Regions from separate parts of the Paenibacillus sp. EKM212P genome, predicted to be linked through region 2. Evidence: riboswitches for the same ligand, from Rfam matches in the RefSeq annotation. Region 2 holds a riboswitch; each other region holds the start of a gene.

Region 1 (3,124 bases), on a different contig from region 2:
CAGACAATGCCTGCCGATGCACATGAAATACTTCTTCTGCCCTTCCATCCGCAATGATCTCCCCTTGAGCAGAAAGCACCACAATCCGATCCACATCATGGACAATTTCATTAATTTTATGCTCCACGATCACCAGTGTCTGGTCTACCGAAATGTTGCGAATGGTATCCCACACCTGTGTAGTGCCTTCCTCGTCCAACAAAGCCGTCGGCTCATCCAGAAAAAGCACTTCTGGCTCCATAGCCAGCACAGACGCAATCGCCAAACGCTGCTTCATTCCCTGTGACATGTTGCCAATGGGCATATGTATATCATCCGTCGATAGACCAACCTGTATCAGCAGCTCGCGAATACGGGATTGCATCTGTTCCCGGGGAACCTGATTATTTTCCAACACAAAAGCCAGTTCCTCGTCTGCATATGACATACAAAACTGCGTATCAGGATCTTGAAATACAATACCTGAGACACTTGGGATTACAGCAGCATCGCATTTCATAGGCACTTCTATCGTGCGTGGAATCAGACCGCTTAACACTTGGAGCAGCGTTGATTTACCGCATCCACTCGGTCCCAGTAGCAGCAGCTTTTCCCCCTTGTGGACAGACAAAGACATATTGTGAAAAAGCAGCTCTTGCTCACCGGGGAATTTCAACCGTAGACGGGTGATCGAAGCCACCACATCTTCGGTTGCCCGGCTCATCAATCCAGCCCCTTATAATCTTGTTCCGTTGCAGGTCTCAAACTTCGTGTAACTCCCGTTACCTCCAATGCCTTAGCCAGATAGAACGCGAATACCCCGGCAATCACAATACTGCCAATCATCCGAAATCCAATATACAAAACATAGTTCCAAGTCGATAGCTGATCAATATACCCGTAGCTGAAGTCTAAAATCAGAGAAGTGACAGCCGCCCCAGCCGCAGCTAGCGAAGCAACCCACAGATTTGCGTTCCGATACAGAAAAGCCGCAAAAAACAGCTCTGCCCCCAAGCCTTGCAGCAGGCCATAGTACAAGGTGGACATGCCCCATTCGCTTCCCAAAAAAGCACTGACCGTTGCCGCTGCCACCTCTGCCAAAATCGCAACACCCGGCTTGCGAATGATGAGATAAGCAAACGTACCTGCCATAAACCACATGCCATACATCAGTTGCTCGGCGTGTAGACCCAATGGTTTCATCAAATCATAGGCAGGCCCCCATATTTTATAGACCAAACCGAACACAACAGATATCACAATCGTGACCAAAATATCAGTCAGCTTCAACCCTTTGGACGCTCTTACAGTAGTATTCATTATTGCGTGCTCCCCTTTTTCCTATAATTGGCCTCTTGGCCATAAAAAAAAGCTTGTCTGGAGCTGAATCTCCAGGCAAGCTTTATGCGCAGTAAAAGGTGAAGCACCATACAAAACATCATTCGTCGATATGCCTTATATAACCAGTAGTCTAAGCTATTACACTGATACCAAGCCAAAGCCAAGGTCAAAGCAAAATGCTAGGACATACATTGAATCTATCGACAACCGCAAAACAAGCGGCATTCCTGTATAGTGTTCTTGGTTTCTCTACGCTGGCATTACCCAGATCAGATTTCACGGTCAGTGGCAAGGGCCACCCTCTCAGCCTGACTTTCTCAAGCTCCCGACAATGCTTTTTAATTCACTATAATATATACCACATCTATGGCTTTGACAATCCTATAATCCGAAGAAACGTCTGGCCGTCTCCGTCGTCGCGATTTCAATCTCCATCATACTTCGACCTGTACATTCGGCTACCGTAGCAGCAATATGAGCGAGATACATCGGCTCATTACGCCCCTCTTTGGGCTTCACGGGTAGATTACGCGGGGTCAAAAATGGAGCATCCGTTTCAATCATCAGACGGTCCAAGGGAATATCTCTGACCAGTTCACGCAGATGTTTGCCACGCCGTTCGTCGCAAATCCAGCCGGTGATCCCGATATACAGTCCCATTTCTACATACGTATGCAATTCCTGTTCCGTGCCGGTAAAACAATGCACTACCGCTTTATCGACAAGCCCTTGATACTCCCGAAGCATAGCGGCAAAGTCCTCATGTGCATCTCGTTCATGCAGAAATAACGGCATTTTCAGCTCACCCGCCAGTTGGATTTGCTCCGCAAACCATCGTCGCTGCACATCACGTGGCGAAAAATCACGGTTATAGTCCAGTCCGCATTCCCCTATGGATACAACCTGCGGCTGACCCGCAAGTTGGCGGAGTTGCTGAATCGTATCTGCGCTGCATTCTTTGGCATCATGGGGGTGTACGCCAGCTGTCGCATACAGCTTGCCCGGATAACGTGCTGCATACTGAGAAGCCTCCCGACTGCTGCGGACACTGGTCCCGGTAATAATCAGTGGTGAAATCCCTACAGCCGCGGCTCTCTCTACCACCTGTTCCCGATCCGCATGAAACGAACGGTGCATCAAGTTCACACCAATATCAATTAACGGTGTACCCCTTTCCATCTCAATCCCTCCTTCGCAACTACAATCTCGGATCAATCGGCTCCGATTCCAGAGATAGCGCGGCAAGGACGCATTCATGAATACGATCTACCGTATCCTTGCGGACAAAACGTTCCACGCCTTCCATACCTAGCGCTCCTTCCATCAGGGCATGACGTTCCTTTTTGTTCGTTCGACGCTGCTTCAGACGCTTTAAATTCTCAGGGGCAAGATAATCCATACCGTAAATGATGTGCAAATACTTCCGGCCTCTCACCTTGATTGCAGGCTGAATCATCTTGTCCCGATTTTTCATCAAAAAGCATTCTGGCTTGATCACAATCCCCTCATGACCATCCTCTGTCATCTCGTTCCACCAGCGAATGACCTCTTCCTCGCTTGCTTCGTCCGTGATCACGCGATACTCTGTCTCCATAAACAGGGAAGACAGCCCAGCTAGCTCCCGGTTTTGCTCCATATGCCAAATATGAGAATGGTCGAAAAAAGTCTTTCCACTGTGTGCCAGCGTATGAAACGGAGCGATACGAATTTCATCCAGACCGTCCACATCCCAGCAATATTTTTGAAAAGCCTCTTGAAACGTTACGGCATTCGCATATTTCCATTCCATTTCCTCCAGCCAGTC
Region 2 (3,124 bases):
TTTCATAGTGTGAAACGAATATGGATACAAGAGGAGCGGTTCACGATGGAAGACCGTAAATTAACCGTTCGCGCTGTAGAGCGTGCACTTGATATACTGCTGTGTTTTACCGCAGATTCGGATCTTGGCCTGACGGAGATTGCCTCCAAAATTGGTCTACATAAAAGCACGGTTCATCGGCTGCTGACTACGTTGGAGGATCGGGGCTTTGTCGTTCGGAATGCCGAAACGGAAAAATATCGACTTGGCTTCCGCATTTGGGAGCTATCCACGCATTTGTCCCAAAGCGACGAGCCGGCGGTGTTGTTACAGCCTGCAATGGAAGGACTACGTGATCGTCTGGGCGAGACGGTCAGCTTGTACTTACGGGACGGCAGCATGCGTATTCGCATACAAGCCGTGCAGAGCAATCAGGCGATCCGCAGGGTTGCGCCTGTAGGTGCGCGTATGCCGCTGGCTGTAGGGGCCTCCAGCAAAGTGCTGGCAGCCTTTATGCCGCCGCAGGAGCTGGAAGCCCTGCTAAGCGGGGATGAATGGCCGCCCTCAGTAGACCCGGAGGTCTATAAAGCCCAGCTGCAGGACATTCGCGAGAAGGGCTATGCGACCAGCTATGAAGAGCGGGAGCCAGGGGCTGCTGCTGTGGCAGCGCCAATTGTGAACCGGAAGGGACAGGTCACTGCGGCTTTATCTGTATCTGGCCCGGTCAGTCGACTTGCACCCGAGACGCTACATGACTTTGCTCCGATTTTGATCGAAGCGGCGAAGGAAATGGGGCTTATGCTCCCGTAACAAGAATGGACACAGTTGAAGCAAGCAGAGTGATTTGATGGAGAACGTCTCCTTGGTAAAGGGAACCTAAAAGGGTTGCCAAAGCCATAAATTTGAAGTAGTCTGGTAAGGAAGGCGGGATGTCTGTTATATCCGCCTCATGTGAATAAAGTATCACAGTTACTGGGGGAGCCTGTAATGCCGGGCTGAGATGGAATCGTGCAAGATTCCGGACCCTTTGCACCTGATCTGGATCATACCAGCGTAGGGAAGTAATCGGCCTTGAAATGTATACGCGGCTGCTGTCTTCAGTGGCGCATTGGAATGGATTATTCCATATGCGCATTGTTTGGATAGCTGCCTCGTTAGATTAGCCGGTTCCCTAGGGAACCGGCTTTTTTGCATAGATCAACGCCACCCTGGGAATGGTTCCGGATCGGAGTGTCATTTCATCGAAACGGGAGGAATGGACAATGAAGCCGACAGAAGCAGAAGGAACAAAAAAAGTTGAGGTAGAGAAGACAAACGGGGAGCAAGCCAGTGGGGTAACGCCCTTTCCAGGAAGCCGTAAGGTATATATTCAAGGCTCGCGGCCGGACATTGCCGTGCCAGAGCGCGAAATTGCTCTTCATCCTACACATACGCCGCAGGGCACGGAGCATCATGAGCCATTGCGTGTATATGATACAAGCGGTCCCATGACCGACGAAGCCTATCAGGTCGATATCCGTCAGGGCCTGCCTCCATTACGGCGAGCTTGGGCCCTGGAACGGGGCGATGTGGAGGCTTACGAGGGACGCGCCGTCCAGCCGGAGGATAATGGACTGAAACCTGGCTCCAAACGGGAGACAGTGGAATTTCCCGGCGTGACCAATCGTCCGCTTCGTGCTTCGCAAGGGCGTACAGTGACGCAAATGCATTATGCGCGGCAAGGGATCATTACGCCCGAAATGGAATTTGCGGCGATCCGCGAAGGGGTGGAGCCTGAGTTTGTACGGCAGGAATTGGCGGCTGGACGAGCCATTTTGCCTTCGAATATCAATCACCCGGAAAGTGAGCCAATGGTCATTGGGCGTCATTTTCACGTAAAGATCAATGCGAACATTGGTAATTCTGCGGTTACCTCCTCCATCGAGGAGGAAGTGGAGAAAATGACTTGGGCTGTGCGTTGGGGCTCGGATACGGTTATGGACCTGTCCACAGGCCGTAATATCCATACAACACGTGAATGGATCATTCGGAATTCTCCTGTACCGATTGGGACTGTGCCGCTGTATCAGGCACTTGAAAAGGTGAACGGTGAAGCAGAGGCGCTGACGTGGGAGTTGTATCGCGATACGCTGATTGAGCAGGCGGAGCAGGGAGTGGACTATTTTACAATTCATGCGGGTGTATTGCTGCGGTATATTCCGATGACGGCGAATAGAATGACGGGAATTGTGTCCCGGGGCGGATCAATCATGGCAGCCTGGTGCCTTGCGCACCATCAGGAGAATTTTTTGTATACACATTTTGAAGAAATCTGCGAAATTATGAAAGCTTATGATGTGGCCTTCTCTCTCGGGGATGGTCTACGTCCGGGTAGTATCTATGATGCGAATGATGAAGCACAGTTTGCAGAGCTGGAAACGTTGGGCGAGCTAACGCAAATCGCATGGAAGCATGATGTTCAGGTCATGATTGAAGGGCCGGGACATGTCCCTATGCATAAAATCAAAGAGAATGTGGATTTACAAATGGAGATTTGTAAGGAAGCTCCTTTTTATACCTTGGGACCGCTCACGACGGATATTGCCCCCGGATATGATCATATTACCTCAGCAATTGGGGCAGCGATGATCGGTTGGTTCGGGACGTCCATGCTGTGCTATGTTACGCCTAAGGAGCATTTGGGTCTGCCCAATAAGGATGATGTCCGCGAGGGTGTCATTACCTACAAAATTGCGGCACATGCTGCCGATCTGGCGAAGGGGCATCCACGGGCGCAGCAGCGGGATGATGCTTTGTCCAAGGCACGCTTCGAGTTCCGCTGGCGGGATCAGTTCAATCTGTCGCTTGATCCCGAGCGGGCCTTGTCCTACCATGATGAAACGCTACCGGCAGAGGGCGCCAAGGAAGCACATTTTTGCTCGATGTGCGGCCCTAAATTTTGTAGTATGCGTATCACTCAGGACATTCGCGCCTATGCAGCGGATAAGGGGCTGAACACTCAAGAAGCAGTAGCTGCCGGGATGCGTGAGAAGGCAGAGCAGTATCGGGATGGAGGTCAGTAAAACGAACGTGGGAGTTTAGGGACAAATGAATTAAAAAAGCCGTGGTTCTCTACAGTCGATGTAGGAAACTACGGCTTTTTAGC
Region 3 (3,124 bases), 350 kb from region 2:
TCGTAGTTCATCAGGGATGCATGAATATCCGTTGTTTCCATGATCCGCAAATTCACTGTAGCGCTATCGCGAGAATTGCTAGCTGCCCAGGTTGGAGCGGCTGAAAACACCAGCATGCTACAAGCTACAACGGCTGCTGTAAACCCTTTAAACCAATTTTTACGAAATAACAAAATATACCCCTCCTCATTAAGGTGTATGCCTCATATACATACTTTTGCACATATATGTAAGCCTTGAACCCACCATTTCTATTTTAATCCAACGCCAGACAAAAGAGTAGTCATTTACTTAAATTATTTATGAAAAAATAATTAATTTTCTCAAAAATAAAAAACCAGCAAACCTCCTAAAAAACTCGGAGATTCACTGGTTTATCCATTTATATTCTCATTATTTATTCCACACTTGGCGCTCCGTTTGCTGACCCACATACTCAATGCGAGTCGGATTCACGTCCAGAATGACATAATCGGGATCATCCGGTCCGGAAAACCATTCCTTCAAGGAATCGTTCCACACTTGTTTGCGTAGCCCCTCATCAGCTGTAATCTGGACAGTAGCCTCCACTTCTACGACTTCCTTTGTACCGCCAACTTCATAACCCAGCAGCAGATAAGCATTCGGATTATCCTTTAGCTCATCCACTTTATGCGTTTTACGATCTGTCGCCAGATGAATGTTCATTCCATCGTTAAAAAGGGCCATATAGCGTACTTTCGGTTTGCCACCCTCTACCGTACCTAACGAGCAAAATTTGTTGTTATCCAAAGCCTTCACAATGGCTTGTTCTAGTTGGCTACGATCCAATGTTTCCGTTTTACCCACAGTACAACAACTCCTTTTCACGAATTAGAATTCTCTACGGCCATGCCATTGGGCACCAGCCCATCTGAACCTACCTGCGCAGCTGTTCTGAAAATAACATGACCCGATCAGATCGGATTGATGCATACTCATTTTCAGATCAAAGCTCACAGTAAAAGTGTACCCTGTCGTTCGGCAAATGAACCGTCTTCTCTTCCTCCATGCTGGACAGACCCGCATTCAAGGCATATAATCGTCGTAGTAAACCCGAATAAATGAACCCATTAAACCATACAATGCCAGGGGTGCTGGAATCGGCCGGCTGAGAGTGTGTCCCAAGACACTGACCCTTACAACCTGATCTGGGTAATGCCAGCGTAGGAATGCTTAAGCAAGATGTGCCTTTTTTACATAGGACCATCCCTTACTTTGGTATATACAAGCGCAAGCGTCCCGGAACCTCGGGGCGCTTTTTTGTTGAAGATTAAGTTGTTGGAAAGATCGCGTCCGGCAGATGTTATTTTTATGAAAATGGGAAACCTAAGCTGTCTGATTGGACGGATAACGGGTAATTAAAGGAGAGAACACAACGATGAAGCGCATGAAAATGTTAAGCCTGGGACTGATCAGTCTGTGGCTCATGGCCCTGACCCTGACCGCTTGCGGTGGAAGTCCCTCCACATCCCAAGAAGCGGCTCCCGCTACCAACACTCAAACGTCTACTCCGGCAAAGGAGCTCAAAGATGTTAAAGTCGTGCTCGACTGGACACCCAATACGAATCATACGGGACTCTATGTTGCCAAGGACAAAGGATTTTACGAAAAAGCGGGTTTGAATGTCCAAATTATTCAACCTGGTTCAGGCGGAGCCGATCAAATGGTTGCCTCTAATGCTGCACCTTTTGGTATCAGCTACCAAGAAGGCGTCACACAGGCTCGTATGCAAGGCGTGCCGCTTGTTTCCATCGCTGCGGTGATTCAGCATAATACCTCAGGCTTCGCAGCCCCAGTAGATCGCGGAATTAAGAGCCCCAAAGATTTTGAAGGTAAAAAATACGGCGGTTGGGGCTCTCCCGTAGAAGAAGCGGTCATGAAATCCATCATGGATTCAGACAAAGGCGATGTGAGCAAAGTGAAGATCGTCAACATGGGCAATGCAGACTATTTTACAGCCGTGAAGCGAGATATCGACTTTGCCTGGATTTTCTACGCATGGACCGGAATTGAGGCCCAGCTTCGAGGTGAGCCATTGGATATGCTGTATGTAAAAGATTATTCCAAAAGCCTCGATTACTATACACCTGTAATTGTGAGCAACGAACAGACAATAAAAAATGATCCAGAACTGGTCAAAGCGTTCATGGACGCTACCGCACAAGGCTATGAATACACTATCGCCCATCCAGAAGAAGCCGCGGACATCTTAAGCAAAGCTGTACCGGAGCTGGATAAAAAACTGGTACTTGCCAGCCAAAAATGGCTAAGCCTGCGTTATCAGGACGATGCCGCGCAATGGGGTGTGCAAAAAGCGGAGGTATGGCAAAACTATTCGGACTGGATGTACGAACGCAAGCTGCTCAGCAAGCCTTTGGAAGTGGATAAAGCCTTCACAAACGACTTCTTGCCCAAGCGTTGATCATTTGTTAAACCACTAAATAAGACTGAACTAGAGAAGTGAACGAAGCGCCACTACGCAGTCGGATGGTGCCTCCCATCGCTGTTGTACCCAGATTTCTTTTATGAATATCCAGAAGTTGAAATCTGGGTACAAAGGCGAATGTTAACGCTTGTACAGCACCATTCCGCCCACTTCGTTCTCGTTCCACTTGGTTTATTCTTTAGTCTCATAGTATCTAAAGCGCAAAAACAGATGCGCTTGTGTGTAAAAATGCCACACAACCTATCAAAAACTAAGGTGCTTTTAAGGCGGTTGGCAGCGTAGCGGTTCATTTGAATCTGGAGAAGCGCAGCGCTCGCCTTTGCCGTGGGATTCTTACCTTTTAAAATTCATTCAAAGAAACCCACGGCAACAGCGATCGTAAGATCAAATGAAACGCGGAGCGGTCTCACCCGCCTTAAACCAATTTATTTTCCTATAACTTAAACAATAAAGGACAGGTGAATTTTCATGGCTAACACACTGCTTAGTATTCAAGTAATCCCTAAAACTCCTAATAACGAGGACTCTTACCCGTATGTAGATAAGGCGATTGAGGTCATTCAGCGCTCCGGCGTCAAACATCAGGTGAATCCATTGGATACGACCATGGAGGGCGAGCTCGACGAGTTGCTGAAAGTGGTTAAAGAAATGCACGAG
Region 4 (3,124 bases), on a different contig from region 2:
ACTGGAAAATTGCTTAAGGATGAGGGTAAAGTGGAATGGACTCCACGTGTACGTTACGGTTATCTGGATCAGCACACCAAGCTGACACCGGGCAAAACGGTACGTGATGTATTAAAAGACGCTTTTCTTCCTTTGTTGGAATTGGAAAAGGAAATGATGCAGATTACTGACAAAATGGGGGATGCTTCTCCTGAAGAGTTGGAAGTGTTGCTGGAACAGATGGGTGAAATTCAGGAGCAACTGGATATGGGGGATTTTTACCTCATTGATGTGAAGGTTGAAGAAATGGCGAATGGACTAGGTCTGTCGGCCATAGGACTGGATCGGGATGTATCTGCACTTAGTGGCGGGCAACGGACAAAGGTGCTTCTTGCTAAGTTGCTGTTGGAAAAACCGAATGTCCTGCTCTTGGATGAGCCTACCAACTATTTGGATGTAGAGCATATTGAATGGCTTACGCGCTATTTGAAGGATTATCCCTATGCTTTTATTCTTATTTCACATGATACTGAGTTTATGAACCAGGTCGTTAATGTTATTTACCATCTTGAATTTGCCAAGATGACCCGTTATTCAGCTAACTATGAAAAGTTTCTTGAAATGGCGGATCTGAACAAAGCTCAGCATATTGATGCTTATGAGAAGCAACAGGACTTTATTAAGAAACAGGAAGATTTTATTCAGCGTAATAAAGCGCGTGCTTCTACCTCAGGCCGAGCAAAGAGCCGTGAAAAGCAGCTTGATCGGATCGAACGTATTGATAAGCCTGAAGAAGCCGCAAAACCAACCTTTCAATTCAAAGAGGCACGTGCAAGCGGAAAGACGGTATTTGAGGGTATTGATTTTGAGATTGGTTATACACATGCCCTTTTGCCTAAAATGTCCATGACGATTGAACGTGGCGAAAAAATTGCAATTGTTGGCTACAACGGTGTCGGTAAATCGACATTGCTCAAAACCATATTGGGAAAAATTCCGCCAATCAGTGGAAAAACCTATCAAGGTGATTTTTTGCAGCCCGCTTATTTTGAGCAGGAAGTAAAGGCAGAGAAAATTACACCGATTGACGACGTGTGGAATGAATTTCCGCATTTGAACCAGCATGAAGTACGAGCGCATTTGGCGCGCTGCGGTTTGAAAAATGAGCATATCACACGTCCGCTATCTGCGCTTAGTGGTGGAGAACAGGCTAAAGTCCGTCTTTGCAAACTGTTAATGCGTGAAAGCAACTGGGTATTGTTCGATGAGCCTACCAACCACTTGGATGTTAAAGCAAAGGATGAGCTGAAACGTGCCTTGAAGGAATACAAAGGGACGGTATTGCTTGTATCTCACGAACCGGACTTTTACGAGGATTGGGTAACCAAAACGTGGAATGTGGAAGAGTGGTCAAGTAAAGTTAACTAAAATCAGTTAAATCCAGTTCTGCATATTTCACACGAAGTGGGGTTTGCAGAATTAGGAAAATATGCTAAGCTATCTATAGCTTATACAATAAAATAGTCACACTAGGGGAGCCGCCCATGCGGCTGAGACGGAATAAATGGATTTCGGACCCTTTGCACCTGATCTGGGTTATGCCAGCGTAGGGAAGTGAGCGCCGTACAGACAAGGCAACACCATCTTTATTTTGTTTGTGCGTGGGACGATACACGTATACGGATATCATGGTCCGTTCGATTATTGGACGTTCGTTAAACCACTTCCTTGGGGAAGTGGTTTTTTGCGTTTCGTTCATTTTAAGTTGTTCGAGCTTCCGTAGACGGATTCACATACAATCCCCTTTCATTACTGCTGGTAGACGTGGCTGCTAAGCTTAAATCCTTTAATCCAATGTGAGGTGAAGACAAAATCGAATTACACGCAATTTCGATGGAAAAGGGCACTATTGCACAAGCCGCCCGAGTGGCTGCTATGATTTGTCCGTATGTTCATTATGTACACGCACGTTTAAAACAGAATGGTGCCTCTGCATTGCTTTCTTTGACTCGCAGCATGGTGGAGCAGGAAGTTCCTTTGCAACAAATTGTAGTAAATGATCGTGTGGATGTAGCTTTACTTACTTTGGTTGGAACCGTCCAGCTACCAGCTAATGGATTACCTGTTGTGGATGTGAAAGGCCTACTTTCAAAGAGTACACGCTGTGGAGTGTCTGTGCATTCCTTGGAGGAGGCGCAGACCGCCGAGCAGGCAGGAGCAGACTATGTACTTTATGGTCACGTATATGAGACCCATTGTAAGCCCGGTATTGTACCGCGGGGTTTAGCTCAGCTTGAACATATTTGCAGGCTGTCGAACATTCCGGTGATCGCGCTGGGCGGCATACAACCGCACCATATCCCGGAGCTTTATATGGCCGGAGCAAGCGGAATTGCGGTGATGTCTGGTATATGGGAGGCTGAGTCGCCCGTTGCAGCTGCGATGGAATATAGGCGAATGGCAGATCTTGTAGTTCACAGCTTGTAGCGAGAAAACGAGAGTAGAGGCAAGCTGAAAGCAGAATGGTTTATGGAGAGGAGACACGGAACAAATGCTAAAGATACACACAGAGGCAAGAGCGATAGGACATGCTGAATGCTTGGTCATAGGTGGAGGTGTCATCGGCAGTTCCATTGCTTATCATGTGGCCAAGGAGGGAAGAAGTACGATCATGCTGGAACGATTGATCCCGGGTGAGAGAGCCTCAGGAGCAGCAGTTGGAATGCTGGCAGCGGAAAGTGAAGAGTTCACCGACTCTGAGCTGGCACGATTTGCTCGCAGAAGTCGAGATGCATTCCCTGAGCTTGTCTGTGATCTGGAGCGTTTGTCGGGTATTTCGGTGGAATTCCGTACAGAAGGATTTGTGACCCCTTTCCGTACGGAAACCGAAGGCCAAAAACGCTGGAAAGCTGCTAAAACGCGAGAGGATGATTGTCCTATCTGGTGGGATGCGAGGGAATTGGCCCGACGAATTCCAGGTTTGGATGAACAAGCGAACGGAGCAATATATCGTTCAAAGGAGACACAAGTGGTTCCTGTCCAGCTTTGTCGTGCTTATGCAGGTGCTGCTGCGGTGCTGGGAGCAACGGTATGGTCTGGTACACGGGCAGAGCAACTGGTCATACAGGATGGTCGAGTTTGCGGT

The links. Region 2 has a riboswitch for thiamine pyrophosphate ahead of thiC (phosphomethylpyrimidine synthase ThiC). Riboswitches for the same ligand answer to the same signal wherever they lie in the genome.
Region 1: linked by a shared signal. The riboswitch ahead of G9G54_RS20650 (ECF transporter S component) and the one ahead of thiC (phosphomethylpyrimidine synthase ThiC) in region 2 are both predicted to bind thiamine pyrophosphate.
Region 3: linked by a shared signal. The riboswitch ahead of G9G54_RS15845 (ABC transporter substrate-binding protein) and the one ahead of thiC (phosphomethylpyrimidine synthase ThiC) in region 2 are both predicted to bind thiamine pyrophosphate.
Region 4: linked by a shared signal. The riboswitch ahead of G9G54_RS07110 (thiamine phosphate synthase) and the one ahead of thiC (phosphomethylpyrimidine synthase ThiC) in region 2 are both predicted to bind thiamine pyrophosphate.

The regions. Positions count from the first base shown of each region.
Region 1 is NZ_JAAMNR010000008.1:73,192-76,315, forward strand. Features, by position in the region: gene G9G54_RS20645 (ABC transporter ATP-binding protein) at 1-703, opposite strand, end outside; gene G9G54_RS20650 (ECF transporter S component) at 703-1,299, opposite strand; TPP riboswitch at 1,549-1,658, opposite strand; gene G9G54_RS20655 (TatD family hydrolase) at 1,702-2,499, opposite strand; gene G9G54_RS20660 (polynucleotide kinase-phosphatase) at 2,519-3,124, opposite strand, start outside.
Region 2 is NZ_JAAMNR010000005.1:402,801-405,924, forward strand. Features, by position in the region: gene G9G54_RS17345 (IclR family transcriptional regulator) at 46-789, shown strand; TPP riboswitch at 944-1,056, shown strand; gene thiC (phosphomethylpyrimidine synthase ThiC) at 1,242-3,041, shown strand.
Region 3 is NZ_JAAMNR010000005.1:54,713-57,836, reverse strand. Features, by position in the region: gene G9G54_RS15855 (bifunctional 2',3'-cyclic-nucleotide 2'-phosphodiesterase/3'-nucleotidase) at 1-173, opposite strand, end outside; gene G9G54_RS15850 (pyridoxamine 5'-phosphate oxidase family protein) at 394-828, opposite strand; TPP riboswitch at 1,099-1,208, shown strand; gene G9G54_RS15845 (ABC transporter substrate-binding protein) at 1,400-2,443, shown strand; gene G9G54_RS15840 (hypothetical protein) at 2,451-2,633, opposite strand; gene G9G54_RS15835 (MTH1187 family thiamine-binding protein) at 2,936-3,124, shown strand, end outside.
Region 4 is NZ_JAAMNR010000002.1:217,566-220,689, reverse strand. Features, by position in the region: gene G9G54_RS07115 (ABC-F family ATP-binding cassette domain-containing protein) at 1-1,407, shown strand, start outside; TPP riboswitch at 1,501-1,609, shown strand; gene G9G54_RS07110 (thiamine phosphate synthase) at 1,873-2,466, shown strand; gene thiO (glycine oxidase ThiO) at 2,531-3,124, shown strand, end outside.